2 linked regions of the Glaciimonas sp. PCH181 genome follow. The protein of the gene in region 2 binds, or shares a complex with, the protein of the main gene of each other region. Links are inferred from orthologs where the notes say so. Each region holds a gene or a part of one and is shown on either strand. Other genes may lie near its edges.

What was found.
Region 1: the proteins of ssb (region 2) and sbcB are in contact, whole or in part, in a crystal structure (PDB 3C94), measured with the Escherichia coli proteins. The link is inferred for Glaciimonas sp. PCH181 from one-to-one orthologs.

The regions. Positions count from the first base shown.
Region 1 is NZ_PYFP01000001.1:2,349,902-2,365,944, reverse strand. What follows is about bases 8,639-11,610. They hold sbcB (exodeoxyribonuclease I), read right to left. Parts: upstream 10,856-11,610; coding sequence 9,422-10,855; downstream 8,639-9,421. Other genes in these bases: C7W93_RS10760 (antibiotic biosynthesis monooxygenase), read right to left, coding at 11,502-11,610; C7W93_RS10765 (DUF3563 family protein), read left to right, coding at 11,109-11,345; speG (spermidine N1-acetyltransferase), read left to right, coding at 8,717-9,253. Outside these bases: C7W93_RS10820 (2-hydroxyacid dehydrogenase), read left to right, coding at 1-141; C7W93_RS25035 (PIN domain-containing protein), read left to right, coding at 415-660; cadR (Cd(II)/Pb(II)-responsive transcriptional regulator), read right to left, coding at 693-1,145; C7W93_RS10805 (heavy metal translocating P-type ATPase), read left to right, coding at 1,282-3,702; C7W93_RS10800 (RNA-binding S4 domain-containing protein), read right to left, coding at 3,797-4,027; C7W93_RS10795 (MAPEG family protein), read right to left, coding at 4,081-4,473; C7W93_RS10790 (neutral zinc metallopeptidase), read right to left, coding at 4,582-5,463; C7W93_RS10780 (acyl-CoA dehydrogenase), read left to right, coding at 6,072-8,591; more of C7W93_RS10760, read right to left, coding at 11,611-11,804; C7W93_RS10755 (FMN-binding negative transcriptional regulator), read left to right, coding at 12,077-12,718; C7W93_RS10750 (DUF1269 domain-containing protein), read left to right, coding at 12,830-13,348; C7W93_RS10745 (solute carrier family 23 protein), read left to right, coding at 13,597-14,895; C7W93_RS10740 (ABC transporter substrate-binding protein), read right to left, coding at 15,079-16,043. UniProt on the Escherichia coli protein: Degrades single-stranded DNA (ssDNA) in a highly processive manner.
Region 2 is NZ_PYFP01000002.1:809,277-825,324, forward strand. The notes cover bases 8,533-11,509. They hold ssb (single-stranded DNA-binding protein), read right to left. Parts: upstream 10,309-11,509; coding sequence 9,757-10,308; downstream 8,533-9,756. Other genes in these bases: arsH (arsenical resistance protein ArsH), read left to right, coding at 8,533-8,944; C7W93_RS25300 (hypothetical protein), read right to left, coding at 8,987-9,118; C7W93_RS16810 (helix-turn-helix transcriptional regulator), read left to right, coding at 9,239-9,577; C7W93_RS16820 (MFS transporter), read right to left, coding at 10,339-11,509. Outside these bases: cyoD (cytochrome o ubiquinol oxidase subunit IV), read right to left, coding at 1-182; cyoC (cytochrome o ubiquinol oxidase subunit III), read right to left, coding at 179-814; cyoB (cytochrome o ubiquinol oxidase subunit I), read right to left, coding at 807-2,810; cyoA (ubiquinol oxidase subunit II), read right to left, coding at 2,913-3,860; C7W93_RS16785 (MFS transporter), read left to right, coding at 4,024-5,382; C7W93_RS16790 (glutathione S-transferase), read right to left, coding at 5,530-6,144; arsB (ACR3 family arsenite efflux transporter), read left to right, coding at 6,577-7,650; arsC (arsenate reductase (glutaredoxin)), read left to right, coding at 7,810-8,241; more of arsH, read left to right, coding at 8,222-8,532; more of C7W93_RS16820, read right to left, coding at 11,510-11,535; C7W93_RS16825 (hypothetical protein), read left to right, coding at 11,767-11,973; C7W93_RS16830 (hypothetical protein), read left to right, coding at 11,966-12,268; excinuclease ABC subunit UvrA, read left to right, coding at 12,689-15,574; C7W93_RS16840 (phytanoyl-CoA dioxygenase family protein), read left to right, coding at 15,645-16,048. UniProt on the Escherichia coli protein: Plays an important role in DNA replication, recombination and repair. Binds to ssDNA and to an array of partner proteins to recruit them to their sites of action during DNA metabolism. Acts as a sliding platform that migrates on DNA via reptation.

The sequences.
Region 1 (16,043 bases), on a different replicon or contig from region 2:
CAATTAATGCATTTGCCGAATGTCGTTCTGACGCCGCACGTGGCGGGTTGGTCACCGGAATCGGTGGATGCGACGGTGCGCATGTTTTTGGATAATGGGGGGCGGCATTTTTCCGGGCAGGCGGTGTTGACGCCGGTTTAACTATTATTTTCTGCGCATCCGGCGTTCTTGTTTTGCCTGTTATCCGGACTTCGGGTAAACATCTCGACAGATTTCAGTCGAAAAAATGAACGATGACATCGCAAAACGGAGAGCCAAAGCACGACGATAGGTTTTGATACAAATGTCTTAGTGCGTTATATCGCGCAAGATGACACAAAGCAGTCACCGCGAGCCACATCCTTAATTTTTACCCTAACCATTGATAACCCAGGATTCATCCCTCTGATCGCGTTGATTGAATTGGCCTGAGTAATGCAAGAGTGCTACGATGCCACCAGACAAGAAGTCGTGGCTATTCTTGAAACGTTGCTACAGACGAAAGAATTGATCGTCGAAAATGCTGAAATTGGGCTCAAAGCTCTCCCTATCTTTATCGCCTCAAAGGCGGATTTTTCGGATTGCATTATTGAGCGTTTTGCACATAAAGCCGGATGCGAATGTATTTTTACATTTGATAAAGATGCTGCCAAAAACGCTGGCATGCGGATGATGAATTGAAATATTTTGATCTGGTTTGGTCTCAGCTTAACTCAATGACAACCCCCGCCATGACTCCCCAAATTGGCTGGCGCATCATCCTCCATATTCGCTAACCCCTGCAAAATCCCACAATCCTTGGCTGCCTGCACGCTATGACATTGCTTGCGCAATTGTTTTAGCTGCGATTGCAGCGCCTTTAATTCCGTAATGCGACTGGCAACATGATCGATATGGTGATCCAGCAGTGTATTGATTTGCGCGCAATTTTCTTCCGGCAGGTCGCGAAATTGCAACAAACTCCGTACTTCATCTAGCGTCATATCGAGCGATCGGCAATGCCGAATAAATTGCAAACGTTCAATATGGGTCGGGCCATACAGTCGGTAATTGCCTTGTGATCGTGCCGCTGCCGGTAATAAACCTTCACGTTCGTAATACCGAATCGTTTCGACCGGGCAACCTGCGTGGCTGGATAGTTCGCCTATTTTCAGTGGTGTTGTCATTTTTTCCTCCGCTTTGCAATAGATATTGGGCATTGATGCGATTTTTTAAAGCTTACGCTTGACTCTATAGTAGCTACAGGGTTTTAAATAGGCAAGCTGCGAGAAAGATGCGCCAATACTAAGGGAGGATAGTTGCATGGGAAGTTGTCAACACGATCACAAGCATGATCAAACGCACGCTAAAGCGCATAGACCTACGCATGACCATCCGCATGATCATGCCACTGAGCACGCGCCAGAGCCGGCTCACAAGCATGACCACGCGCATCCTCAACAGGTCCACGCTCACGAATGCTGCCACGCTCACGATCACGATCACGATCACGGCCATCACCCAGAATCTGATAGCGCCAGTACGGCTGCTGTCGCCGCGCCATTCCCGCCGGTGGCCGTAGCCGATGGCAGCGCTGAAGCCGTATTTTTGATTCAAAAGATGGATTGTCCGACAGAAGAAAAGCTGATCCGTGATCGCTTTAAAAACATGGCCGGAATTGTCGGGATGCAATTCAATCTGATTCAGCGTGAACTGACCGTACAGCATCATCTGAATTCTGTAGAAACGATCATCAGTTCGCTAAAAGCGCTGGATCTTGATCCTGCATTGAAGTCAGATTCGCTGACCGGCGTGGTCGGTTTGAGTGCTGAAAACGGCGACGGTGCTTTCAAAATTGCGCGCAGCAAATGGCTGTTGATAGGCTTATCCGGTCTGGCTGCCATTGCCTCAGAAATCGTGGCGTGGACCAGCGGTAATGAAACGTCGTGGCTGGTGATTGGGTTAGCATTGCTGGCAATCGCTACAGGTGGTCTGGATACGCTTAAAAAGGGTTGGATTGCACTACGTAATTTCTCCCTCAACATGAATTTTTTGATGTCGTTGGCCGTCATCGGCGCAGCGATTATCGGCCAATGGCCGGAAGCGGCGGTGGTGATTTTTCTGTTCGCTTTGGCAGAAATGATCGAAGCGCTATCGCTGGATCGCGCACGCAATGCGATCAAGGGATTAATGGCAATGGCACCGGATCAGGCGACTGTGCAAAAGGCGACAGGAGAATGGCGTGAAATCCCCACGGCGCAAGTTGTTCTGGCGGCGTTGGTGCGTGTCAAACCGGGCGAACGGGTGCCATTAGATGGCGTTGTCGTGACCGGCCAGACAACGATTAATCAGGCCCCGATTACTGGCGAAAGCATGCCGGTGGTGAAGCAGCCTGGCGATCAGGTGTTCGCTGGCACGATCAATGAACGCAGCGCATTTGACTATAAAGTCACGGCTTTGCAAGCCAATTCGACCTTGTCGCGGATCATCAAAAGCGTACAACAAGCGCAGGGCCAACGCGCCCCGACGCAGCGCTTCGTCGACGAATTTGCGCGCTACTATATTCCGGCAGTTGTATTGATGGCGGCGCTGGTGGCAGTCTTGCCACCGTTGATAATGGGCACGGCATTTTATCCCTGGCTTTACAAGGCGTTGGTGTTGTTAGTCATTGCTTGCCCTTGCGCCTTAGTCATTTCGACGCCGGTCACAGTGGTCAGCGGACTTGCCGCAGCGGCGAAGCATGGCTTGTTGATTAAAGGTGGCGTCTATCTGGAAATGGGCCGGAAGATAAAAGCGTTAGCGCTGGATAAAACCGGAACGTTGACGATAGGCAAGCCGGTTGTTACTGATATGCAATTAGTTGAACCGGAAGAGGCAGCAGGAAATTTATTGCCATACCAGCGTTACGCAGCCAGTCTCGCGCATCGCTCAGATCATCCCGTATCCACCGCAGTGGCCGCAGATTGGCAAGCGACTAAACAGCTCGGCGATTTACGCGATATCAGTGATTTTGAGGCGTTGACAGGTCTTGGCGTAAAGGGCCGCATCGACGGCGTACTTTTTTACCTTGGCAATCACCGCATGGTCCACGATATGGGCATTTGCAGCGAATCGCTGGAAGCTCGTCTGGACGCGTTAGAAATACAAGGAAAGACCACCATCGTATTATGTTCAGCCACGGCGCCGTTACTGATTTTGGCGGTTGCTGACACAGTGCGCGATACCAGCGTTGAAGCGATTGCGCAATTGCAAGCGATGGGTATCGCAGCGGTGATTCTGAGCGGCGATAATCCTCACACAGCGCAGGCGATTGCCGACAAAGTCGGTGTGACCGATGCGCGTGGCAATCTGTTGCCAGAGGATAAACTTACCGCAGTCGATGATTTGATTCGGCGCTATGGCTACGTCGGCATGGTGGGCGATGGCATTAACGATGCCCCGGCATTGGCTAAAGCGAATATCGGTTTCGCCATGGGCGCAGCAGGTACCGATACCGCGCTAGAAACTGCCGACGTGGCGTTGATGGATGATGACTTGCGCAAGATCCCGGATTTCATCCGACTCAGCAAAAAGACCCACAACGTGCTGATGCAAAACATCACGCTGGCGCTTGGTATCAAAGCAGTATTTTTGGTGTTGGCATTGACCGGCGAAGCAACCTTGTGGATGGCTGTATTTGCCGATATGGGGGCGAGTTTACTGGTGGTGTTTAATGGCTTGCGTTTGTTGCGGGCATTGCGCTAGGAATTATTTTAAGAGCAGCATAATTATATTAAGATGCAATATCCGCCTCACAGAATCATGCTGATTGCAGTTTCGGTGAAGCGGATTGCGCAAATCAGGATGCGTTCTCTGGACCCGATACCCGGATTTTTACGTCGCCCAGTGTGACGACTTGGCCAGCGCGGATTTTGCAGGTTTTGCGTAGCTCTGTTTTGCCGTCCACTTTCACTGCGCCGCTGGCGACGATGGCTTTGCCTGCGCCACCGCTATCACAAACCCCCGTAAGTTTAAGTAGTTGGTTCAGTTCGACGTATTCGCCGTCAATATTAAATTCAAGTTGTTGCATTCAGCATTCCGATACTAAAAAAATTAAAAATTGTGTGGCAAGTCTTCAACGCATCAATGCGCTATCGGCGTAATTGCCGCGAGCACAAACAGCGCGATAACGGCGACATAGCCGATGATCCATGCCATCGAGCGAAACGATGGTTTGTTGGCCAGATAACAAAAGGTATATAGCAGACGTGCTGCAATGAACACCAGCGCCAGTGTGTTCAATGTAGTTTGCGCGGCATGCACCTGATGCGCAATGATGACGGCAGCGGCAAAAAAAGGCAGCGCTTCAAAATGGTTGCGATGCGCATAGTCGGCGCGACGGCTTAAACCTGATTGCTTATCGAGCCACGCGCGTGGTTCGCTATTGTCGTAGTCACGCTTTCCCCATTTGGCGACGGCGATAGTCATATAAGGCAATAATCCTGCAATTAGTACGCACCAGTAAGCAAGTGTCATGGGTGTTCCATCATCAAGTGAGAGTGTTAAATAGTTCGAGTTGCGTGGTCGTTATCGTTGGCGATTAAGATCACCAATACAGCTACATTCAAATACGTCTGCGGCAGGTTACAGCATTTGCGCATCAAAAGTATTGCAGGCGGCAACCTGCCCGTTGGCAATACCCTGTTTGAACCAGCGTACGCGTTGCGCCGAGGTGCCATGCGTGAATGAGTCCGGCACCACGCTGCCTTGCGCTTGCCGCTGGAGCGTGTCGTCACCGATGGCATTGGCGGCATTTAGTGCTGCCTCAACATCGCCTTGCTCCAGAATTTTTCGCGCCTGATTGGCATGAAATGCCCATACGCCCGCCAGACAATCAGCCTGCAATTCCAATTTGACGGACAAGGCATTCGCTTGCGTTTCTGATGCGCGTCGTCGGGCTTTATCCACCTTGGCCATGATTCCCAGCTGGTTCTGGACGTGATGGCCGACTTCATGCGCGATAACGTAAGCCTGAGCAAAATCGCCCGAGACGTTAAAGCGCTGCTTCATCATCTGGAAAAAAGACAAATCGATGTAAACCTTTTGATCGCCGGGGCAATAAAACGGTCCTGACGCTGTTTGCCCGGTGCCGCAAGCGGTTGGTGTTGCGCCAGAAAATAGCACTAGTTTTGGCACGACATAGGTCTTACCACTTGCGCGGAAAAGATCGGTCCAGACATCTTCGGTATCGGCCAATACGGTCGAGACAAATCTGGCGGTTTGATCATTCGCGGGCGGCGCGTGGGATGGGGGTTGTTGCTGAGTTTGCAGCGGCGCACCACCGCCACTTAGCAAATTGATCACAGTCATGGGATTGACGCCAAAAAAATACGACGCCACCAGTGCAATGACGATAGTGCCCAAGCCGATTGCGCCACCGCCCCCAAATCCACCACCGCCACCGCCACCGCCTTCACCGCGACGGTCCTCGACATTGTCACTTTCCCGATTGCCGTCCCATTTCATCGCATCTTCCCCCGGTTGAATATGCCGTCGATTCTAACGGAATACGGGTAGATCGAGGGTCAGAAAAAGGATGATGATTCCTTTTTAGTAATGTTTATTTACAATCTAATCGTTTTGCCGTGCTGGCAGGAAATGTCGTAGTGGGGGAGTTATTAAACCGGACGATGTCGATATTTTTAACGTCATAAATGCCCCAAACTATCTCACTACCAGCTCCTATGCGCAAAATTTGAAGCCAGTGCCGCTCTAGAAACGTAGTGAAAAGCGCATGATGAAAGGCAATTGGAAAAACCAAGACTAGAAGAAACCTTATCTTTTCTGCATTTAATAGCGTTTTCGACTTATCCGTCGTAACGTAGCTATTATCGTGAATTAGAGGAACATAGTTTGTTTTTGTTGAACTTTTGCCTATCAGCAAGAGACCAATGTCTATAGCAATGCAGTGGCTGGAGCCCCCCATTCCGCTACTAATTGGAACTTGTTACAGTGCCGAAAGTGACGTTGCCGCTAAGTGTTATAGCCACAGCATCGCCTTGATTTCATCAGCGCGGTGCCTATAACAGCATCAGACGTCAGGCAGGTTCTTAGAACATCAACTAGGAGAAAGTATGTTTTATTGGATCGCAGCGCTCATCATCGGTGGTGTCGGCCTGATGACCTTGCGCGTTAACGCCTGGGTTTGGCTGGTCGCATTCACGTTATGGATAGCAGCCGGTTTTCAGTTAGCGGGGATCGGCGCATTGGCAACTATTTTGCTAGCGTTGCTGCTGTTGCTACCCGCGTTAATCGTCGCCATCAAACCATTAAGAATGCGCTTATTAAGCAAGCCGATTCTGGCCATTTTTAAACGTATTCTCCCGCGCATGTCACAGACCGAGCGCGATGCGATTGAAGCCGGAACGACTTGGTGGGATGCTGAATTATTTTCGGGTAAGCCGGATTGGCGCAAATTGTTGTCGCTGGCACCCCCAACGTTAAGCGAAGAAGAGCAGTCGTTTCTAGACAACGAAGTGGAACAGTTGTGTGGCTTGATTACCGATTGGGAAACGACTGAAGTCTGGCAGGATTTGCCGCCGCATGCGTGGCAGTTCATCAAGGATAAGGGATTCCTAGGCATGATCATTCCCAAGCAATATGGCGGCAAGTCGTTTTCAGCTTATATGCATTCGCAAGTAATCATGAAACTGTCGTCACATTGTTCGGCGGCCGCGATTTCGGTGATGGTGCCAAATTCGTTAGGACCGGCCGAACTATTGTTGGAATACGGCACCGATGCGCAAAAAGATCATTACTTACCGCGTCTGGCGGCAGGGCAAGACATTCCGTGTTTTGCATTGACTAGTCCGTATGCCGGTTCCGATGCCGCGGCGATTCCCGATGTTGGCGTGGTATGCCGAGATGTCTATGAGGGGCAGGAAACACTGGGATTTCGCGTCACGTGGGACAAGCGTTACATTACGCTGGGACCCATTGCAACCGTGCTAGGTTTGGCGTTTCGTGTGCATGATCCCGATGGATTACTTTCTAGTGACGGCACGTTTGAGGTGCACGGCGAGGGCGACCTCGGCATTACTTGTGCATTGATTCCAACCAACCATCCCGGCGTGATAACCGGGCGTCGGCATTGGCCGCTGGATGCGGTTTTTCAAAATGGTCCAACCTCCGGTAAAGATGTTTTTATTCCGCTCGATTGGGTCATCGGCGGGCGGGCGCAGATTGGCAAGGGCTGGCATATGTTGATGGAATGTCTGGCCGCTGGTCGCGCCATTTCATTGCCATCGTCGACCGTTGGTTTTTCCAAAATGGCAGTGCGTGGCACCAGTGCCTACGCCGCCATGCGGCATCAATTCAAGATCCCCATCGGTAAGTTTGAGGGGATACATGAAATGCTGGCGCGGATGGGCGGCAATCTGTATCTGATCGACGCCACCCGCAGACTATCTGCGATGGCGGTTGATAGCGGCGAGAAGCCGTCGGTTATTTCGGCAATCTCAAAATATCACGTGACCGAACGTGGCCGGATAATTGTCAACGCTGGCATGGATATTCTTGGTGGTAAGGGAATCTGCATGGGGCCGAATAATTTTCTGGCGCGGACTTACCAGCAAGTGCCGATTGCGATTACTGTCGAAGGCGCAAATATACTCACGCGTTGCCTGATTATTTTCGGTCAGGGCGCGATACGCTGCCATCCGTATGTGCTGAAAGAAATGACCGCAGCCGCTGAAGAAGACAATACCAAAGCGCTGCATGATTTCGATCAGGCATTTTTTGGTCATGTCAGTTTTATCTTCGCCAATATTGCCCGGACCTTATTAGGCGGTATCTCGGCAGGATCGTTATTAGCCGCACCCAAAGCCGCACCGGTTGAGTTGCGGCATTTTTATCGCGCTGTAAATCGCCTATCGACGGCATTTGCGTTGCTTAGTGATGTGTCAATGTTTGTGCTGGGCGGTTCGCTTAAATTTCGTGAGCGGATTTCGGCAAGACTTGGCGATGTACTGTCGCAGTTGTATTTGATATCGAGTGTGCTGAAGCGCTATGAAGATGATGGTCGTCAAGCGGACGATTTGCCGTATGTGCATTGGGCTGCGCAAGACGCGTTGCATCAGGCGCAAGAAGCTTATCTTGCGGTGTTGGCGAATTTTCCAAATCGACCTTTGGCCTTTTTGCTGCGGCTGCTGGCATTTCCATTTGGGCTGTCGTATCACAAACCGTCCGATGCCCTCGACAGCACGTTGGCGCGCGCGATGCAGACGGATGGTGCCAGTCGTGATCGGTTAATTGCCGATATCTATCTTGCCAGTCATACGCTTGCGCCCACTGCCTACGGCGAAATTGCGTTCAAGCTTATCCCGCAGGTGAATGCGATTGAAGCGCGTCTGAAGCCAGCGATTAAAGATGGCAGTTTGCCGCCGATTCCGCAAAGTCTGATTGAAATGCAGCACTGGATCGCCGCCGCGCTGGCTGCTGGCATGATCACCGCGGAAGAAAATCAAGTTCTCAGCGATTTTGCCCATTGTGGTGATATCAGCGTGCAGGTCGATGATTTTCCGCAGGATTTGAACCGGCAGGAGGCGTTGCAGAAAAGACGCCAAATGGATCAGTTACAACAATATTATCAGTAACAACATCCAGTTATATGGCAATACAAACGAAGGGATCATAATACTAAAACCGGCATCATCGATGCAAAGATACGATCAGAGGAAACACAACAGAAAGCACCTTCAGGATTTTTGAATAGAAAACTATGACTACACTTACCAAGCCAGGCGTTAGATTACGTCCATTAGAACGCGACGACCTGCATTTCGTCCATAAACTCGACAACAACAGTCACATCATGCGGTACTGGTTTGAAGAACCGTATGAAGCTTATGTCGAACTGGTGCAACTCTACGATCAACACGTTCACGATCAGGGCGAACGGCGATTTATTCTGGAGAGCGATGCGGGCGAAATGGTGGGATTGGTTGAGTTGGTCGAAATTAACTACATCCACCGACGTGCAGAATTTCAGATTATTGTCGCGCCGATTGCACAGGGTAAAGGCTATGCCGAGCTGGCTTCACGCTTGGCGATTGAATATGCGTTTTGTGTACTCAATCTCTATAAGCTTTATCTGTATGTCGACAAAGAGAACCACAAAGCCATCCATATCTACGACAAATGTGGGTTTGCCTTAGAGAGCGAATTGCGCAGCGAATTTTTCGTCAACGGTGTGTATCGTGATGCGATTCGTATGTGCATGTTTCAACCGGAATATCTGGCGAATCTCAAAAATTGATGTGGTCAATGCATCGATAAATAAGCACGTAAAAACAGCGGCAATTGCCGCTGTTTTTACGTGTTTTTTATTGCGGGGGATACTTGCAGAAAATCCATCAAGATTGATAGCCTGTGGTTGTCTGCGGGGTTTGTCCCATCACTTTTTGCATACTAATTTTTAATCACTTTAATCACGTTGCGGTGCGATCATTTCCACATACTCATACAACTCCCCCAGAATTTCCTCGCCGCGCTCATCTGCCGTTTCAGACAGCGCATCAATCGATGCAAAGAAATCGTCGATATTGCGGGCACCGCCCAAACCGTCAAACAGACGCGCTGCGCGGTGATCTTCCCAGCGTTGATTTTCTTGTTCGGACAAGGTTTGCGGAAAATTGCGCGCACGATAACGGAACAGCAATTCTTCTAATCGTGTATCTGCGAAAGCAGGGCGTGCATCGCTGAGTTGTTGCGGCGACATGGCGCGCAAGTCAGCCAATGTGCGGCGGTCGTCATTGCTGACAAAACCGCCATACAGATCCTCATCCACATCGATCGGTCCCTCCGCCGGACGCTGGAATACTTGCCGCCATAACGTCGTCAGATCGGGTGCTTGCGCCGCGATGTCGGCGTGTTTCAGCGCCAATTCACGGTCCAGGCCCCATTTTGCTGCCATCTCGGGCGCTAAGGTTTTGAGGTTGCCGATCACCATCGGCGATTTGTTCAGATGAATTGATTTCAACGGTAAGCGTGTCATCCCTTCCGGCAGATCGGCCGTTTTGCTAAACAAACGAGTACGGACGGTTTCTGGTGTCAGAGCAAATAACTCGCTCGGGTCAAACGCAAGGTTCCATGCCAATATCTCGTTTTTATTCGTTGGATGTACGGCTAACGGCCACATCAACGCGATACAGCCTTGTTCAGCGGGGAACATGCCGGAAATATGCAGAAACGGTTTTTTTGCGGGCAAGCCTAACTCGACCGTGACGCGCTCTTTTTTATGTAATGCCAGGCAAAAATCGAACAGTTTAGGTTGCTGCTGGCGGATCAATCGGGCCAGCGCGATGGTGGCGCGTACGTCCGACAGCGCATCATGCGCCGCCTCGTGGCTGAGGCCGTTAGCGGCCGTCAGATGTTCAAGTCGGAAACTTGGACGCCCTTCGTCGTTAGTCGGCCACTGTATGCCGTCAGGACGCAGCGCATACGCGGTACGCACCACATCGAGAATATCCCAGCGGCCGCAGCGATTTTGCCATTCGCGTGCATACGGATCGATCAGATTGCGCCAAAACATGAAGCGCGTGATTTCGTCATCGAAGCGAATCGTGTTGTAACCGACGCCGATAGTGCCTTCTTGAGAGAAGGCTCGTTCTATTTCAGCCGCAAATTGATATTCGGGTATACCGCGCGCCAGACATTGCTGCGGCGTAATGTGGGTAATTAAACAAGACTGCGGGTCTGGCAAAAAATCGGGTGCGGGTTGGCAATACAACATGATTGGCGCGCCGATTTCATTCAATTCTGCATCGGTGCGGATGGCCGCAAATTGCGCCGGGCGGTCGCGTCGCGGTTGCGCGCCAAAAGTTTCGTAGTCGTGCCAGAGAAAGGTGTGATTGGACATCGATAGCGTCGTTATGGAAGGAGGGTTGATCCGAAATGGTGCAGTTTATCGCTATATTTCAGTGCGGTATTCAGTTTTTGCACAACTGAGGAGCGCTACTAAAAAGGTCAAAAAAGGGTCTTAGCCCCCGGAATTCATCAAACTAATAACTGCTATGGGGATTCGAAATTGGTACTTTTTCCTAGAAAAGCTATTCTGATTGTGCGCCGCAGCAATGTACCTCAAAGCGGTAATTATTGAATAGGAAAATATCATGTCTACATTGACACTTAATAGCAATACCCGTACCGCCGCTAATACTCAATCTGCCGGTTTTTTCAGCACAGTTTCATCTTTTTTCAAACGCATTGGCAACGCCTACGAAATGTCGGAAGCCGCACGTAAAGAAGCGTATCTGGCCGAAGCAGCTGACTTGTATGATCTGGAATATCGTATTCGTCAATTGGATCGTGAAACAGTTCAGTCCGCAGCATGGATGAAGGGCTATTAATTTAGCGATGTTGCAAGTGTAGTTCAATTGTTGTTTCACGACAGTCGATCGCGACTGCGCACCCCAGCATCGGATTTGGATGCATTTATTGGGGCACGCTGCTGCTGACCGCCATCGCAATAGCGATGTTTACATCGTGATGTTTTACGCTAGACTTTAGTTTGATTGTGCCAACAGCGAGAAATGCTCGACTGTTGGCGGGACGGCAAAAAATGGTCCCACGATGCCACGCCACTCGGCAAACGCAGCAGATTCACGAAAATCGCCAGTGTGATTTTCCAGTGTTTCCCACAAAATCGTCAGCACATAACGCTCTGGCGACTCAATTCCCTTATGTATCTTAAAACCGGCAAAGCCCTTGGCTGTGCTGATTGCTTCTGCAATGCCGCGTTGAATCGCTACATCAAATTCAGCTTGTTTACCGGGTTGAATGCGAATGTCTGCTAGTTCGAGAATCATGTTGGTTCCGTTTGGTAAGTGTGATCAGGCCGTAATTGTCGCATTGGATGGACAATCTTGGAGGAAAGCTGGCGTTGTATTCAGGTGAATTACTTAAGTCTGCTAATGCCGGCTGTTTCACCTGAATGACGACTCAGCATAATAGCTGCTTACGGCTTAATCTGCCCTGGCACGCTTACTTCCGACCACCGGCAAAAAGTCAGCGATTATCTGACAATCACCCTAGCAAGCTGCATAATTGGTGATATTCCATCTTTTATCAGGCAATTCTTATGTATCTCCCCAAGCACTTCGACGAGCCGCGGATTGACGTCATGCATGATCTGATTCGGGCCCATCCACTGGCGACACTGATTACCACGACCACCGACGGTATCGAAGCCAATCACATTCCTTTATTGCTAGCCGATCAACCGGCACCTTTCGGGACGCTCTTCGGCCATGTTGCAAGGACCAATCCGCTATGGCGCGAGGCGCAAAAAGACAGCGAAGTGCTGGCAGTATTTAGTGGCCCGAACACCTATATTTCGCCTAATTGGTATGCGACCAAAAAGCAGCATGGCAAAGCCGTTCCCACCTGGAATTATGCCGTCACGCACGCTTACGGCAAGTTGCGCGTTATTGATGATCCGGTGTGGTTGCGGCAGCATTTGGGTGCGCTAACCGCCCATAATGAATCAAATCAGCCCGCTCCGTGGGCGGTAACCGATGCTCCGCCCGACTATATTGACAAGATGATTACGGCGATTGTCGGCATCGAAATTACGATTACACGCTTGATCGGGAAATGGAAAGTAAGCCAGAACCAGCCTGCCGAAAATCGGGCCAGCGTGGTGCAAGCCCTGAATGCGCGTGGCGAAATGCAGGATGCTGCGATGGTAAATTTAGTGCTTGGCGGCAATAAAACAGACTAGCCGGCATTCTGTGCCGCCCGAAATCCCTAGCGTCCAGCAAAACATAAACTTTGTCTAATCCTGCTGCATTGTCTATGCTGTATTTAATCAGCATAGATGGAGGAGATTGTTATGTTAGCCCGACAAAGACTATATTTCATGTTGCCCGACGTCGTCAGTGCGCGCGGCATGCTGGACGAGCTGTTGCTGGCCCGCATTGACATTGGGCACATGCATTTTTGGGCGGCCGATGGGACTTTGCCTGATGATATGCCCGACGCGAATATCTGGCACAAAACCGATCTGACCCACGGTGCGCAAAACGGCATGATTATGGGCGGCGTGATGGGCTTTATCGGGGGTATCTGGCTAGTGTATTTTCCACCTGAATGGATACATCTGAATATGCTGGCAATCGTGGTTGCCACCGTTGCCGGGATTATCCTCGGCGGCTGGATGTCCGGTATGGCGGCAGCGGCACTGCCTAATTCGCGACTTGAAAATTTTCAGAGCGATATCGCCAACGGCAAAGTGTTACTGCTAGTCGATGTACCGTTCAAAAGGGTGCAAGCGATTGAAGCATTAATCGAAAAGCGCCATCCTGAGGCAAAATTCGGCGGCGTCGAGTCGCATATTCCCGTCTTTCCTTAGGGCTGCGATATAGCTTCGTTGAAGAATGCGATAGAAAAATCCCGGACACAGCTCCGGGATTTTTTTTGCCTTACCAGCATTCAGAATTATCTGTAGCGAAATGACGAATGTCGATTGTTATTTCCGGTTGGTCTTCGTACACTACTCCCCAATCAAAATTCAAATAATGCAACGGTTTTCTGCACGCGTTTTAGCCCAACTAGCGAATAACGCCCAATGTAGGAAACCGAACTTTCAGGGAGAAATACATGGCAGGTTCTTATTTCCCGCAGTGGCGCTTGCGTGCTGCTGCGGTTGGCGGGCAGGGTCAAATTATCTCTACCGATGAACGCTTGCCTTGGCCGCAGACGATGGCGATGGGTGTGCAGCACGTGGTCGCCATGTTTGGTTCGACCGTGTTAGCGCCATTGTTGATGGGTTTCGATCCCAATTTAGCCATTTTTATGTCCGGCATAGGAACGCTGCTGTTTTTCGTGCTGGTCGGTGGCCGCGTTCCCAGCTATCTAGGTTCCAGCTTCTCCTTCATCGGGCTGGTTATCGCCGTCAGCGGCTATAGCGGCACCGGACACAACGCCAATCTCGGGGTTGCGCTGGGCGGCATTATCGCCTGCGGTGTGGTCTATACCTTGATCGGTTTTTTGGTCATGTTAGTCGGCACGCGCTGGATTGAAAAATGCATGCCGCCGGTCGTCACCGGTGCGGTGGTCGCTGTTATCGGGCTAAATCTGGCACCGATAGCTGTCAAGGGTGTGAGCGGTAACAGTTTCGACGCCTGGATGGCGCTGGGCACCGTGTTATGTGTGGGCGCGGTCGCGGTGTTTGGACGTGGCATGGTGCAACGCTTGCTGATTTTAGTTGGCCTGCTGCTGGCCTACGTGATTTATGCGGTGCTCACCAACGGTGCAGGTCTGGGCAAGCCAATCGATTTTTCGATCGTCGCCAATGCTGCTTGGTTCGGCATTCCGCATTTTTCGGCCCCTGTATTTCAACTAAACGCGATGGCTTTACTGGCCCCGATTGCGATTATTCTGGTGGCAGAAAACCTCGGTCATATCAAAGCGGTCAGCGCCATGACGGGTCAAAATCTGGATAAATATATGGGCCGCGCGTTTGTCGGCGATGGATTGGCGACGATTCTCTCCGGCAGCGTCGGCGGTACTGGCGTGACCACTTATGCAGAAAATATCGGCGTGATGGCGGTGACTAAAATTTACTCTACATTGGTGTTCGTGGTTGCAGCTTGCATCGCGCTGATATTGGGTTTTTCGCCCAAGTTTGGTGCGGTTATTCAGACGATTCCAGCGGCAGTATTGGGCGGTGTATCGATCGTTGTGTTTGGTTTGATTGCCATTTCCGGTGCCCGTATCTGGGTTGAAAACAAAGTTGATTTTTCTAACAATCGTAATCTGATTGTCGCCGCAGTGACCTTGGTTTTAGGTGCGGGTGATTTCACCTTAAAGCTGGGCCAATTTTCGTTAGGCGGTATCGGTACAGCCACTTTCGGTGCGATTATTTTGTACGCGCTGCTCGGATTAAAGAAGTCGTAATTGGTCGCCGGTGGAAAGGCTTGCACCCACCAACATTGATCGTGTCGTAATTGCCCGGTCCGCGCCACGTAGTGCAACGCGACGTCGGAACAAAAAAAAGCGACGTGCAATTGCACGTCGCTTCTGTAAGAAATCTTAAAACGTTTTCAGTATTTACATCCTATTTGACAATGCAGTGGTGGCCTATTTCCAAAGTGCGCATTTGGATTCGGCCTTGGTGGTATACGCCTGATCGCCAGGAATCGTTGTTACAACTTTATAGTAATCCCACGGATATTTTGACTCTGCCGGTGTCTTGACTTGCATCAAATACATATCGTGCACCATCCGGCCATCTGGGCGGATGGTGCCATCTTTTGCGAAGAAATCGTTGACCTTGGTTTTCTTCATTTGCGCCATTACCTTTTCGCCATCATCCGTGCCTGCCGCTTTCACCGCATTCAGGTAAAACATCGTCGCGGAATAATCTGCCGCTTGCAGCGATGAAGGTTCTTTTTTCTGTTTGGCAAAGTATTTTTTAGCCCATGCACGGGTCTCTGGATTTTGATCCCAATACCAACTATCGGTCAGATACATGCCTTGCGTCAGATTCAATCCTAACGCATGCACGTCGTTGATAAACATCAACAGCCCAGCCAGTTTCATGGTTTTTGTCAGACCGAATTCGTTCGCGGCCTTGATCGAATTAACCGTATCGCCACCAGCATTCGCAATACCTAAAATTTGTGCCTTGGAGGCTTGCGCCTGCAACATAAAGGAGGAAAAATCGGATGCCGATAGCGGATGTCTGACTTCACCCAATACCGTGCCGCCACTGGCCTTGATGACCGCTGCCGCGTCTTTTTCCATTGATGCCCCGAACGCATAATCCGCTGTCAGGAAATACCACGTTTTGCCGCCTTGCTTGACGATTGCTGATCCCGTGCCCTTTGCCAGTGCCACTGTGTCATACGCGTAATGGATCGTGTACGGTGTGCAATCTTCATTGGTCAGGCGTGCGGTGCCTGCGCCGATGGCGATGAACGGTTTTTTCTTTTCAGCAGCAATTTTAGTCATTGCCAGACTGGTCGCAGAATTAGTGCCGCCCAGCAGCATATCTACGCCTTGCTGGTCAAACCATTCGCGTGCTTTACTGGCGGCGATATCGG
Region 2 (16,048 bases):
GTACTCGATTTTTCAAAGACTTTTCCCAGCACAATCCAGAACGGAATTGCGGTAAGAATGACGGCTAGCAAGAAGCCGGTGGTGTAGCTTTTCAGCGTGCCGTGGTCTGCGCCGCCATGGTCGTCATGATGGCCGTGACCATCTGCCACAACGCGCGCCGGGTGTTCGTGATGGCCGCTCATGGCAATACTCCCATCAGGTAGACAAAGGTGAAGACGCCGATCCAGACGACGTCAAGAAAGTGCCAGAACATCGACAAGCACATCAAGCGCCGACGATTTTCAGGGCTAAGACCGTGCCGACCGACTTGAAACATCAACGTGATCAGCCAGACGATACCGAAACTGACGTGCAGTCCGTGGGTGCCCACTAACGCAAAGAACGATGTCAGGAAACCGCTGCGTTGCGGTCCGGCACCTTCATGGATCAAATGCACAAACTCGTACAATTCAAATCCGATAAAGCAGGCACCGAGGATTCCCGTTACAGCCAGCCAGATGAGCGTGGCGCGTTGACGGTCGCGTTGCATTTCCAGCATCGCAAACCCGTAGGTAATCGATGACAGCAGCAATAAGCCGGTATTCACCGCCACCAGCGGCAAATCAAACAGCTCGGCGCCGGTTGGACCACCTGCATAGTTGCGGCCCAGCACGGCATACGTTGCAAACAGGCAAGCGAAGATCAGGCAATCGCTCATCAGATACAACCAGAATCCGAGCAGCGTACCGTTCTCGGGATGATGCTCCGTCACGTAATAACGCGCGCTCGGATCAGCGCTCATGGCGCCAGCAGAAGAAGTGGATATCTCAGACATAGCTTTCCAGCAAACGTGTGCGCTCACCCTCGGTACGGACGACGTCGTCCGCCGGGATGTAGTATTCGCGGTTGTAGTTGAAGGTGTGAATGATGACGGCAGTCAGCATCGCCACAAATCCGACGATCGCCACTAACCACATTTGCCAGATAAGCGCAAAACCACAGACCGCGCTGAGGGCAGCGATGATAAAGCCAGCGCCAGTGTTCTTCGGCATATGGATCTCTTTAAAGCCTTTTTGTGGCCGGACGTAGTTATTGGCCTTCATGTCTGCCCAGGCGTCGTTGTCATAAACTTGCGGCGTAAAGGCAAAGTTATAAGCCGGTGGCGGCGACGAAGTCGACCACTCCAGCGTACGACCACCCCATGGATCGCCGGTGGTATCACGCAACGCATCGCGACGACGATAGCTGACAACCAGTTGGATCAGGAAAGAGCCAATGCCAAGCGCGATCAAGACTGCGCCAAAGGCGGCGATCTGGAACCAGATTTGCAATGACGGATCTTCAAAATGGCTAAGACGTCGCGTCACGCCCATCAAACCGAGTACATACAGCGGCATGAACGCAACGTAGAAACCAATTGTCCAGAACCAGAATGAGCATTTGCCCCAGAAAGAATCGAGCTTGTAGCCAAATGCTTTCGGGAACCAGAAGTTAATCCCGGCAAACATACCGAAGACCACGCCGCCGATAATCACGTTATGGAAATGGGCAATCAGGAACAAACTGTTATGCAACACGAAGTCGGCCGATGGCACCGCCAACAGAACGCCGGTCATACCGCCGATAACAAAAGTGATCATGAAGCCGATGGTCCACAGCATTGGCACTTCGAAGCGGATACGGCCCCGATACATTGTAAATAACCAGTTGAAAATCTTGGCACCGGTCGGGATCGAAATAATCATCGTCGTGATCCCGAAGAAGGAATTGACGCTGGCACCGGAACCCATGGTGAAGAAGTGATGCAACCAGACCAGATAAGACAGAATCGTGATAACCACGGTGGCGTAGACCATCGATGTATAACCGAACAGGCGCTTGCTGCAAAACGTTGAGACGACTTCAGAGAAGACACCAAAGCATGGCAGAATCAAAATGTAGACTTCAGGATGGCCCCAAATCCAGATCAGATTGACGTACATCATGGCGTTGCCGCCCATATCGGTGCTGAAGAAATTTGTACCGAACACACGATCCAGCGCCAGCATGCCGAGTACAGCAGTCAATACCGGGAAAGCAGCGACGATCAGGACGTTGGTGCATAACGCAGTCCATGTAAAGATCGGCATTTTCATCATGTTCATGCCGGGGGCGCGCATCTTGACGATGGTGGCGATCAGGTTAATCCCCGACAGCAGCGTCCCGACCCCGGCAATCTGTAACGCCCATATATAGTAATCGACCCCCACATCCGGACTGGACAAAATGCCTGACAGTGGCGGATAAGCCAACCAGCCGGTACGGGCGAACTCACCAACGAACAACGACGCCATGACCAGCATGCCACCGAAAGTGGTCATCCAGAAACTGAAGTTATTCAGAAAAGGGAAAGCAACGTCGCGTGCACCGATTTGCAGCGGCACGACATAGTTCATCAGTCCGGTCACCAGAGGCATGGCGACGAAGAAAATCATGATCACGCCATGCGCGGTAAAGATCTGATCGTAATGGTGTGGCGGCAGGAACCCGGCGTTATCACCGAAGGCCATCGCTTGCTGCATCCGCATCATCAGCGCATCCGCAAAGCCGCGCAGCAACATGACGATCCCGAGAACGACGTACATAATCCCGATGCGTTTGTGATCGATGCTGGTAAACCAGTCGCGCCACAATGTTCCCCAGACGCGGTAATACGTCAACGCTGCAAGCAAGGCAAACCCGCCGATGCCGACCACGATAAAGGTCGCTAGCAGGATAGGCTCGTGGTAAGGAATCGCTTCCCAGGTGAGACGACCGAAGATCAGCTTCGTCAGATTAATATGGTCTAGCATCGTTACTTTCCGAGGAAAAAGGGAAACGCGGCGCACATGCCAGCGCCGATGGCAAAAGCGCGACGCGCTGCCGGGACTTCTTGCACAGTTCTCTGCATGGTTTTACTCATGCTTTGCAGGCTGACCGACTTTTACATTCGTATCGGTCATCATCAATTTGTCCATACAGGCCTGCGCGGGATCGACACACCGATTAACGATTGCATGGTAAAGATCCGCGTCCACGCTGCCGTAATGACGCACCGGCTCGCGCTGACTAGGCTTCTCTAACTGTACGTATTCAGCCCGTTTTAATGCACCGCCGCCGGTTTTGGTGGCTTGCACCCAGCGTTCGAAGTTTTCAGGCGTCATGCCGTGGAACTTGAAACGCATGTCCGAAAATCCTGCACCGCTATAGTTGGCGGAGAAACCTTCGAACTCGCCAGGGCGATTAATGACCGCATTGAGCGAAGTCTGCATGCCCGGCATCGCATAGATTTGCCCAGCCAGTGCAGGAATATAGAACGAATTCATCACCGAAGACGCCGTGATCTTGAAGTGGATCGGCACGTCAATCGGCGCGGCCAGTTCATTCACTGTGGCAATGCCCAGATCGGGATAAATAAACAGCCATTTCCAGTCCAGCGCCACGACTTCGACCGTCATCGGCTTGGTGCCAGCAGGAATAGGACGCTGTGCATCGAGTCGGGATAGTGGGCGGTACGGGTCAAGCGTATGGGTGCTGATCCAGGTGATCAGGCCTAGCGCGATGATGATGAGAAGCGGTGCGCCCCAAATCACCAGCTCAAGCTGGGTCGAGTGATCCCAGTCCGGCTCGTAGGCGGCAGCAGTGTTATTTTTTCGATAGCGCCATGCGAATACGATGATCAACACAATCACCGGAATGATGATCAAAAGCATCAACAATGTCGAGACGACGATCAAATGACCTTGCTGGTCCGCGATGTCACCAGAAGGATGCATCACGACCATGTTGCAGCCTGCCAACAAAGCAGCGGGTAACAGGGTCAGGCCGAGGATCAGTCCACGACGAATTTTCTGGGAAACCATGTAGGAAAGTTCCAATCCAAGCCGTAAAATCATGCTAATGTACCTCGACTGGTGCGCGTTGGCGATTGGACGTTTTGTCCTACCCTTACAACGACATTTGGGATGAGCTGACGCGTTTTGTGGCGTATTCATCGACCGAAACCCATTTTGAGAAATGACGATTATGACCTCCATTCACATCCAGCATAGCGAACATTCCGCCAATTTCCCATCGCCGTCAACCGGCAATGATGCGCGGTCATCGACGTCGACCAAATCTGATCATCCGGCGATCGCGCCGGGAGAGATTGCCATCGGGGTCGTGATTGGTCGCGCTTCGGAATATTTCGACTTCTTCGTCTATGCGATCGCCTCGGTCCTGGTGTTTCCGTCGGTTTTCTTCCCTTTTGAGTCACGACTGGAAGGCACGTTATACGCCTTTGTGATTTTCTCTTTTGCGTTTCTGGCGCGGCCTTTTGGCACCGTTGCTTTCATGGCAATTCAGCGATATTTCGGGCGCGAGGTCAAACTGACGGCGGCGCTGTTCATGCTAGGGATTTCTACCGCCGGGATTGCTTTTCTTCCAACTTTTGAGCATCTGGGCTTTGCCTCCGTTGTTTTACTGTCACTGTTGCGCATCGGGCAAGGGATAGCGTTAGGCGGCACGTGGGACGGTCTGCCGTCATTGCTGGCCCTGAATGCCCCTGCTAATCGACGCGGTTGGTATGCAATGCTGGGTCAATTAGGCGCGCCGGTGGGTTTCATGATCGCGGGCGGACTATTCGCCTATCTGATCGCCAACCTCAGCACCGAAGATTTCCTCGATTGGGGCTGGCGCTATCCCTTCTATTGCGCGTTTGCGATTAACGTCGTCGCTCTGTTCGCACGCTTGCGCTTAGTATCTACCAAGGAATACGCGCATTTGCTGGATGAGAAAGAATTAGAGCCGACTAACGTAGCCGAAATGACCAAGTCGCAAGGGTCCAACGTGTTGATCGGCGCTTTGGCGGCATTGGCCAGTTACGCTTTATTCCATCTGGTGACAGTGTTTCCGTTGTCGTGGATTACGCTTTATTCGACTCGCTCACTAAGTGGCTTTTTAGTCTTGCAGGTGATCGGCGCGGCGCTGATGGCCGTGGGGGTGATCTCATCGGGTTTAATCGCTGACCGTTTTGGTCGCCGCACCACTTTGGGTGCCCTCGCGTTGCTTATCGCCGTACTGAGTGGCTTTGTCCCGACACTAATGGATGGCGGCGAGCTTGGACAAAACATCTTCATTCTGGTCGGTTTCAGCTTGCTGGGATTGTCTTACGGTCAGGCTGCTGGCGCGGTTACAGCAAATTTCTCCGCAAAATATCGCTACACTGGCGCGGCTTTGACCTCGGATCTGTCATGGCTGGTCGGCGCGGGCTTCGCACCACTAGTGGCGCTTGGTCTTTCTGCACATTTCGGTCTGGCGTATGTCAGCCTTTATTTGTTATCGGGCGCAGTGTGTTCGCTAGGGGCGCTGAGCCTTAATCGCAAGTTGGAGATTCGGGACTAATTAGTCTGCTGGCCAATTGTCGGTATAAAAAAATTCGGGTTGCACGTCTGACGTGCAACCCGAAAACGTTTTAAGCGACCGTTATTTCACCCTTTTTAGTTAAAACAAGGGAAGACCATCATTCCCATGTCGATCGCCAGTTTGCGCTCAAACCGGGGGCGTGCTGATGAAAACCGGTAGCTGCTCAGCATAATCAGAAAACGACCGCACCTCGGGATAAGCTATCTCTGCAACAACATCCGGCACCATCATTTGCGTAAATTGCCATGCAACCGCAACCGTCACGCTAGCCTGTCCAAGCTGGCTTACATCGCGTGATAAAGGTGCGGCTGATAGCTCCGCCTCAAGCGCCGCGTAAGCTGCCAGCAATTGCCCTCTCACCCGCTCCGTCCATGGTTCATGCTGTTTTTCAGGGGGCCGCAGCTTGCGTTCATACACAATCTGCACGGACTTTTCACACGCTGCCAATGCCAAACCGGTCAGCCGCAACGCACGCAGACGTTCATTGGCGGGTTCAGGCGTTAACGTCAGGCCGGCGTCCGCAAGAGTCGCGACATATTCCAGAATCAAGCTGGAATCCATCAAGGTCTGACCATCGTCGAGAACCAGCGTCGGCGCTTTTACTACCGGGTTTATCTTGCGAAAATCTTCAAAATTGCTAAAAACCGAAACGGGGTGGTGCTCGAAATCGAGTTTAAGTAATTTCAAGCAAATAGCCACGCGCCGGACATAAGGCGAATCCATCATTCCAATTAATTTCATATCACTCCCGTTAAAATTTCTGTGATTTAGCCAACACCATACTCAGTCAAAAATATCCGCGATTGATGTCAACTTACTGATCCGCATAGCAGCATAAGCGTTTCTCCCATAGGTGAAAAGCAACATAAATGAAAGCATCAATAGAAGATTTATTTGCAACGTTTTCCCCCTCCATTGACCGCAACTTGATAAAACGCCCTTGCATCAATTCGACATTTTGACTAATATGGAAACGTTGAAAATATTAAATGAAAACTTGATCAGTTCTTAGTAGATATAGCAACGGTTGGGAGGCTGCGCTTAGTGTTTCGCCTACGTAATCCCGCCCTTTGTTTTATACCCAGAAAAAAACACCACCAAATGTTAGTAAGCATTTTCTGCTGCGTTGTAAAAATCTAACCACTTAAACGAAGTTGTTATTAGAGAAGCAATATGCCTGCCCAATGCGAAGTGACCGATCGACGCGCCACTGCCAACTCCATGAATTTCTTTGAGCGTTACCTGACAATATGGGTGATGCTATGTATCGTTGCCGGTATTTCGCTAGGGCAGCTTTTCCCCGTTAGCGTTCAAACAATAGGCTCGTTAGAAATCGCCAAAGTCAATTTGCCGGTTGGCCTGCTGATCTGGGTGATGATCATTCCCATGCTGCTGAAAATCGATTTCGCCGCATGGAATCAAATCAAGGGACATGCCCGTGGGATTGGCGTCACTTTATTCATCAACTGGGCGGTCAAACCATTCTCGATGGCGCTGCTAGCCTGGGTATTTATTCGACATTGGTTCGCACCTTATTTGCCCGCCGAACAGCTGGATTCTTACGTAGCAGGATTAATTCTATTGGCTGCGGCTCCGTGCACCGCCATGGTATTCGTATGGAGTCGCCTGACTGGCGGCGATCCGTATTTCACGTTATCGCAAGTAGCAATGAATGACCTGATCATGGTGTTTGCCTTTGCGCCCCTGGTTGCACTATTGCTAGGCGTATCCAGCATCACCGTGCCGTGGGCAACATTGCTGACATCGGTAATCCTGTATATCGTGATTCCCGTGATCATCGCGCAACTCTGGCGCAGATCTCTGTTACGACGCGGACAAGCCAGCTTTGATAAAGCAGTGGAACGGATTCAGCCTTGGTCAATCTCGGCATTATTGCTGACCTTGGTGCTGCTGTTTGCATTTCAAGGCAATGCGATTATCGAGCAGCCGCTGGTCATCGCCCTATTGGCTATCCCGATCCTGATACAGGTCTTTTTCAACTCAGCGCTGGCCTATTGGCTCAATAAAATTGTCGGTGAAAAGCACGCAATCGCTTGCCCTTCGGCATTGATCGGCGCATCCAATTTTTTCGAGTTAGCAGTCGCCGCAGCGATCAGCCTGTTTGGCTTTAAATCCGGCGCAGCACTGGCAACCGTGGTTGGCGTGCTAATCGAAGTACCGGTCATGCTGTTGATTGTTGCAATCGTCAATCGAACACAGGGCTGGTATGAGGGCGTTGAGCGATGACATTCAAGATTCTTGATCTCACTAGCGCACACGCTCAGCCGCAGTTATGCTGAAACCATTCGGGCATTGAGCGACATCACCTTGCCAGCCGTAATTCTTTTTATTTATGTCAATCATCCTTGCTGGCAGATGGCCTGCAAACTTTCAGAAAGTTAGATCATGACCATAACGATTTATCACAATCCCCGCTGCGGCACTTCTCGCAACACATTGGCGTTAATACGTAACACGGGCGCCGAACCTGAAGTGATTGAATATTTAAAAAGCCCACCGACACTGGAAACACTCACAAAGCTTATTTCCGATGCCGGGCTCACGGTGCTGGAAGCCGTCCGCCAAAAAGAATCTTGCTACACGGAGCTTGGCCTGGATGCCGCAGATGTGACGGATGCCCAATTACTAGACGCCATGCTAGCAAACCCAATCCTGATCAACAGGCCGTTTGTCGCCACCCCAAACGGCACGCGTCTATGCCGCCCGTCCGAACTGGTGCTGGATATCCTGCCATTGCCACAAAAGGGAGCCTTCGCGAAAGAAGACGGCGAAATTGTCATCAACGCGGAGGGAAACCGTGTCACACCATCTGCTTAAACTACCCAACGTCGACGCAGAACTGTTTCGCAAGCCTGTCGCCGCTGATTTTGCTGGCGTAGCGCGATCAACGCACGCGCCGCGCTTTTTGCTGCTGTACGGCTCTTTACGTGAGAAATCCTATAGCCGACTTCTGACGACGGAAGCAGCCCGGCTGTTGGAGGCAATGGGCGGAGAGGTAAAAATATTCGATCCCCATGGCTTACCTTTGCCCGACGACGAACCCGACAGCCATCCCAAAGTGCAAGAACTGCGAGAGTTGGCGCAATGGGCTGAAGGTATGGTCTGGACCTCGCCCGAACGTCACGGTGCCATGACCGGCATCATGAAAGCGCAGATCGACTGGATTCCGTTGTCTATCGGTGCGGTGCGCCCGACGCAGGGTAAAACACTGGCCGTGATGGAAGTATCCGGCGGTTCGCAGTCATTCAATGCGGTGAATCAAATGCGCATATTGGGCCGATGGATGCGCATGATCACCATCCCAAACCAATCATCGGTTGCCAAGGCATTTCTGGAATTTGACGACGCGGGCAGGATGAAACCGTCTGCTTACTATGAGCGCGTAATTGATGTGATGGAAGAGCTGTTTAAATTTACCTTACTTACGCGTGATGTGTCCTCATTCCTGGTGGATCGTTACAGCGAACGCAAGGAAAACGCCGAAGAACTCAGCAAGCGCGTGAACCAGAAATCAATCTAGCTAAAGATGAATCGGGCTTGGTCGATCTTGCTTATTTGCAGATCAATCCGGCCTGTCCTTGGTGGCATAAATATTAACCCCACCAAGCGCTGCGCATCGATATTGGGCATAAGAACCCGCCACCGCAGCAACAATAAGGAGGGTCGCGATGACGCCCCAAAATCTCGCTTTCATATTCGCCCCTCCTTCCGAACGGCAAGAATGCGCACTCGCCCAATGCTGGAGAATTTCTCTCCACTCTATTTTTATAGAATAATAGATCCGATATACAACCAAGAAATATGACAAGTAATAATGGAAACTAAAAACGCGCTTTCTGCATTTGCCGCACTCGCCCAAGATTCGCGACTTGCCGTCTTCCGTCTGCTAGTCCAGGCCGGGCCATTGGGATTGGCGGCAAGCAAAATCGCTGAGCAATTAGGTATTCCGCCCTCGTCTTTATCATTTCACCTGAAAGAGCTCAGCCACGCAGATCTTGTAGTCCCACTTCAAAAGGGGCGATTCGTTATTTATAGTGTGAATTTCGACACGATGAACGCGTTGATGGCTTTTATGACGGAAAATTGCTGCGGCGGCGTTCCTTGCTCGCCAACACTTTTGTGTGCGGATGGATCTAAAGAAGTGGTGACTTGAAATCAGGGCAATATCAAGACTAAATGCAACTTTGGAGCGCGGTCAGCTACGCGGTAGAGTCAGCGTTGGAATGCTACGGCCTCGTGGTTTTAATGGCATCAATAACGCGTACCGACAAGAAAAAACGCCGCCTGTTTAAGAGCCGCGTTAATTTTTTGTCTACTACAAAAACATATTTCTTAGAACGGAATATCGTCATCCATATCCGAGAAATTCGGTGTCGGGCGCGATGCTGGCGCTTGTGCAGGACGTGAAGCAGGTGCCTGTGCCGGACGCGATGGCGCGTTGTTCGATTGACCCGATGGTGCGTTGCTGTAAGAAGAGCCGCCACCACTTTGACGTGCGTCGCCGCCATCGTAACCACCGTCATCCATGCCACTACCGCCGCCCTGACCTTGGCGACTGCCCAACATTTGCATGGAGTCGGCGATGATTTCGGTCGTGTAGCGTTCTACGCCTTCTTTGTCTTGCCATTTGCGCGTTTGCAGACGACCTTCTACGTAGACAGACGAACCCTTTTTCAGGTATTGACCGGCGATTTCAGCTAATTTGCGATAGAAAGTAATACGGTGCCATTCGGTCACTTCTTTCTTTTCGCCACTATTCTTGTCTTTCCAGCTTTCCGTAGTAGCAACGGCGATGTTGGTGACCGCTTCGCCGTTAGGCATGTAGCGGGTTTCCGGATCGCGGCCCAGATTGCCGACGATAATGACTTTATTGACCGACGCCATATATTTCTCCTAAATGTTAATTAACTGTATTTAATGTGTCACCGCGGAAGCTGGCTTACTTCGGCGCGGTAGATTTTTCATGCCGGATGCGATTATAAGCCAGACCAGAGTTGAAAGGCCGCCTAAAACGAAGACCGATGACGTCCCGACATGTTGTTTAAGTAAGCCGCCCAACGCTCCGCCACAGAACAAGCCCAGCGCCTGCAGCGTGTTATATACCCCGAGCGCTGCGCCTTTGGCTGCGGGCGGGGCGATACGTGATACCAGCGAAGGCTGGCTGGCTTCGAGCACGTTGAATGCGATAAAAAATGCCAGCAATAAGCCAACAAGCAACGGCCAATAAACGTTCGTTTGCGAGAACGCCAGCCACATACCGATCTGCACCGCCAGCAACAAACTAATTGCCGCGACAAAAACTTGCTTCATCTTGCCTTGTTTTTCACCGATAAAAACCGGCGGTAGCATCAGGATGAATGAGATCAGTACGACCGGTAAATAGATTTTCCAATGTTGTGTTACTGGCAAGTTGGCGTATTGCACTAATGCAGACGGCATCACGACGAACATTGCCATTTGCGTCAGATGTAAAGAAAATACACCGACATTAAGCCGCATCAACTCACCGTTACGCAGGATTTCAGACCAGGCGACCCGCTTGGCCTTCACCATCGGCGCATTCGGCACGACAAAAATAATCATGGCGATTGCTGCCAATGAAAGTACCCCGGTAATGGCAAAAATGCCGCCCATACCGACCCACTCATACAATAACGGCGACGCCACCATGGACAGCGCGAAGGTTAATCCGATCGAACCGCCGACCATCGCCATCGCTTTGGTACGGTGTTCTTCGCGCGTCGAATCGGCAATAAAAGCCGTGACAGCAGCGGAAATCGCGCCAGCGCCCTGCACTGCGCGGCCGATAATGACCCAATAAATATTTGGCGCAGCGGCGGCAATGAACGACCCCAGCGCAAATAGGATCAGGCCGATGATAATAATTTTCTTGCGGCCGTATTTATCGGAGGCAGCGCCAAACGGGATTTGCCCAAACGATTGCGCCAGCCCATAAATCCCCATGGCAAGACCGACTAATGTCGCACTTTCACCGCCGGGGAGAGTTTTGGCATACACCGAGAAGACCGGCAAAATCAAAAATAAACCCAACATCCGCAGCGCAAATATAGACGCTAGCGAAGCGCTGGAACGAATTTCGGCACGGGTCATGCGATTGCCGACGTCAGTGTCATCAGAAGCAACGGCGGTAGAAGATAACGAGCTGGTCATGTTGAATGTGGGGTCATGCCTTGCAATGAAGGCGGGTAAACGAAACTGAGCGAGCTAAGCGCGGGCATATTGAGACAAACTCAGGCAAACCTGGCAACACAGCAATGCGAGTTTGACGTCGATTTACGACGAAGATCGAAGCCCAATATAGTATCAGGGAATGAAACGAACATGACCTACATAGATATCAGGGTTGAGCGAAATTTGTCAGATGGCCATGCAAAAAAATTCAGCATTCATCTAAAACAGGGGGGTGCCTATGCATTGACATCGCTCTATGACATTTTGTCAGCTTATCCGGTAATAGGTGTAGGCAAGACCCTTCTATCACCCCACAAAGTAAAATTAGCTAAGGGCGAAAAAGGAAAATATGCATAGTCATATTTATGAAATCCAGCGACAACACTGGAATATGACGGCAACCAGAAATGGCCTTGCGCACGGCGGCGAAGACATCATTAGCGATCGGATTGCTCGCACACCAAATGTTATCGCAAAAGTACGTACACAGCGTCCCACAGATTTCCCTGAAACAATCGCCCGCTCGGTGTTTGCCGGAATGCAAGAAGCTGCGAACAAGCTAAAAATTAGTTCTGCCTATGTGCGATCGCCGTCGCCGCTTCCATCAACACTCCTAAGCAGAAACCGATCCAAAAAAATCAACTATATCTAAGCAATTACGCTCTCATTATGTAGAGTATTTTATGTAGAGAATGCCCATAAAGTGTGAACGCTTTTATCCTTTTTCCAACATGTGATCTAAAGCTAACTCCGCTAAGCTCATTTTTCATTTAAGGCGGCGTCTTCCCTGCTTTCTCCGCTTCCGCATAAATCTGGACCGCGACAGATAATCAGACCAAACTCGAAAATCCGTACCCTGATATAGTGTCAGGTTGTGCCATTTTGGCGGTCGCATGATCGCCAGGCTTAGTATTTAAGCAACGCCGATTGAAGATATGCATGGATGCCGAAAACTGACATCTAATAAATGCAAATTGCCTCCTTATTACGCATAGAGCGGTAATAAAGGACAAGTAAGCTGCAATTTCCAACACAAACCATCGCCGTAGAAAATCTACGCAGAAAGCTGTTCATGGAAGAGATTCGCATCCGGGGTGCACGTACGCATAACCTCAAAAACATCAATCTGGATTTGCCGCGTAATAAACTGATCGTGATTACCGGGCTATCTGGCTCGGGCAAATCCTCGCTGGCTTTCGACACGCTGTACGCGGAAGGTCAGCGTCGCTACGTTGAGTCGCTGTCTTCCTATGCGCGCCAGTTTTTGCAGTTAATGGAAAAGCCGGATGTCGATTTGATCGAAGGTCTGTCGCCGGCGATCTCTATCGAACAAAAAGCTACTTCGCATAACCCGCGCTCCACCGTCGGCACGGTCACCGAAATCCACGATTATTTGCGTTTGCTGTACGCGCGTGTGGGCACGCCGTATTGCCCCGATCACCCGGAAAAACCGTTGGCTGCGCAATCTGTTTCTCAAATGGTGGACGCGGTATTGGCGATGCCGGATGAGACCAAATTAATGATTCTGGCACCGGTGGTGGCCAATCGAAAAGGCGAGCACGTCGATCTGTTTGAAAGTATGCAGGCGCAAGGTTTTGTCCGTTTCCGTATTCAAAGCGGGACCGGGAATGGGCGCATTTATGAAGTCGATGATTTGCCTAAGTTGAAGAAAACTGAAAAGCACACTATCGACGTTGTGATTGATCGCGTGAAGGTCAAGGAAGATATCAAACAACGTCTGGCGGAAAGTTTCGAGACCGCATTGCGTCTGGCCGAAGGTCGTGCGATTGCGCTGGAAATGGACGGCGGCACGGAGCATATGTTTTCGAATAAATTCGCCTGTCCGACTTGCGGTTATTCGTTGCAAGAATTGGAGCCGCGGTTATTTTCGTTTAACAATCCGATGGGCGCTTGCCCTGAATGCGATGGCCTTGGCCATATCGAATTTTTCGATCCAAAACGTATCGTTGCTTTCCCGAATTTGTCGCTCGCTAGCGGCGCAGTAAAAGGCTGGGATCGACGTAATCAGTTTTACTTTCAGATGCTGTCGAATCTGGCCGCGCATTACGAATTCGATCTCGATATGCCGTTTGAAAAACTGCCGGAAAAAGCCCAGCAAGTTGTGCTGTACGGCTCTGGTCGCGAGACGATTCCGTTCACGTATATCAATGAGCGTGGCAAGGCTGTCATCAAAGATCACACCTTTGAAGGCGTGGTCAATAATCTACAACGCCGTTATCGCGAAACTGATTCAATGGCCGTAAAAGAAGAACTGGCGAAGTTCATCAACGAGAAAGAATGTCCATCCTGCCACGGTGCCCGTTTGCGCATCGAGGCGCGCTTCGTCAAAGTTGGCAATGGCAAGCAAGAGCGCGCTATTTACGAGGTCGCCGCAACGCCTTTGCGTGAGACATTGCACTTCTTTGAGAAGCTGAAACTGACCGGAGCGAAAAAAGAAATCGCTGACCGCATCATCAAAGAAATTATCTCGCGCCTGACTTTTCTGAACAATGTCGGTCTGGATTATTTGTCGCTGGAACGCAGCGCCGATACGCTATCTGGCGGCGAGGCGCAACGTATTCGTCTGGCGTCGCAAATCGGCTCGGGTCTGACTGGCGTGATGTATGTGCTGGATGAGCCATCCATCGGCTTGCATCAGCGCGACAACGATCGCTTGATTGAAACGCTACGTCATCTGCGCGATATCGGGAATAGTGTGCTGGTGGTTGAGCATGATGAAGACGCGATTCGTACTGCCGATTACGTAGTCGATATGGGGCTGGGCGCGGGTGTGCACGGCGGTGAAATTATCGCGCAAGGCACGCTGGCAGAAATCCTCAAAAGCAAAAAATCGCTCACCGCTAAATACTTGAACGGTACACTTAAAATCGCCGTTCCGAAGAAGCGTACCGCTCCTAATCCGGACAAGCAATTCATCATCTATGGCGCTAGCGGAAACAACCTGAAAAACGTTACGATGAAATTGCCAGTCGGCTTGCTGACTTGCGTTACTGGCGTTTCTGGCTCGGGCAAATCAACGCTGGTTAACGATACGTTATATCACGCGGCATCGCGGCATTTGTATGGCTCGCAAGCGGAACCAGCGGCGCACGATGCGATCAGCGGACTGGAGCATTTCGATAAAGTTATTTCGGTTGATCAGGCACCGATTGGCCGTACGCCGCGCTCCAACCCGGCGACGTACACAGGCTTATTCACGCCGATTCGCGATTTATTTTCGGGCGTGCCGATGGCGAAAGAGCGCGGCTACAATGCAGGACGTTTTTCGTTTAACGTCAAAGGCGGACGCTGCGAAGCCTGTCAGGGCGACGGCGTGATCAAGGTTGAAATGCATTTCTTGCCAGACGTGTACGTGCCGTGCGATGTCTGTCATGGCAAGCGCTATAACCGCGAAACACTGGAAGTCCAATACAAGGGAAAAAACATCACGCAGGTGTTGGCAATGACGGTCGAAGAAGCGCATGAATTCTTCAAACCGGTGCCGGTGATTGCAAGAAAATTGCAGACGCTGCTGGATGTTGGTCTAGGTTATATTCGCCTCGGCCAAAGTGCGACGACGTTGTCTGGCGGCGAGGCGCAGCGGGTTAAATTATCGCTGGAATTATCGAAGCGCGACACTGGCCGCACGCTGTATATTCTCGATGAGCCAACTACAGGGCTGCATTTCCACGATATCGATTTGCTGCTGAAAGTGATTCATCGGCTGCGTGATCAGGGCAACACTGTCGTCATCATTGAACACAATCTGGATGTGATTAAAACCGCCGACTGGCTGGTTGATCTGGGTCCTGAAGGTGGCGCTGGTGGCGGCTTGATTATTGCGACGGGGACGCCGGAAGATGTCGCGCAAAATCCGAATAGCGTGACCGGAAAATATCTGGCGCCATTGCTCGAAAGCGTGAATAATAAACCGCAGAAATTGCAGAAAACAGGTTAAAAAAGATGGGCTGAACGGCCCATCTTTTCTCTCTTTTTTTAGCGCTAATCTTTCACCTAGGAACGTCGTGATGAACAGTAAGACTCCACTTTCTGCAGCGCAGATTGCGGCATTTGAAACCGATGGCTATTTGTTGTTGCCAGGGCTAGTATCGACCGCGGAATGTGCGCAGATGGTCGCCATCACTAACAAGCATTTGCAAGACGCGGTTGCGCCGCTGGAATATGAATCGGAGGTCGGCTACGCTGGCGCACCGACCTCGCTAGACAGCCTTGGCGGGCGCACGGCACGGCGCTTACGCGATGCCTACCATCGCGACGCGTCGTATCGTCAATGGGCCGTTAATCCGGTGCTGGTGGCGATGCTGACGCAAGTACTGGATGAGCCGGTCTGCCTGACGTTGGCACATCATAATTGCGTGATGACCAAGCATCCACATTTCGGCACGGCGACTGGCTGGCATCGTGATATTCG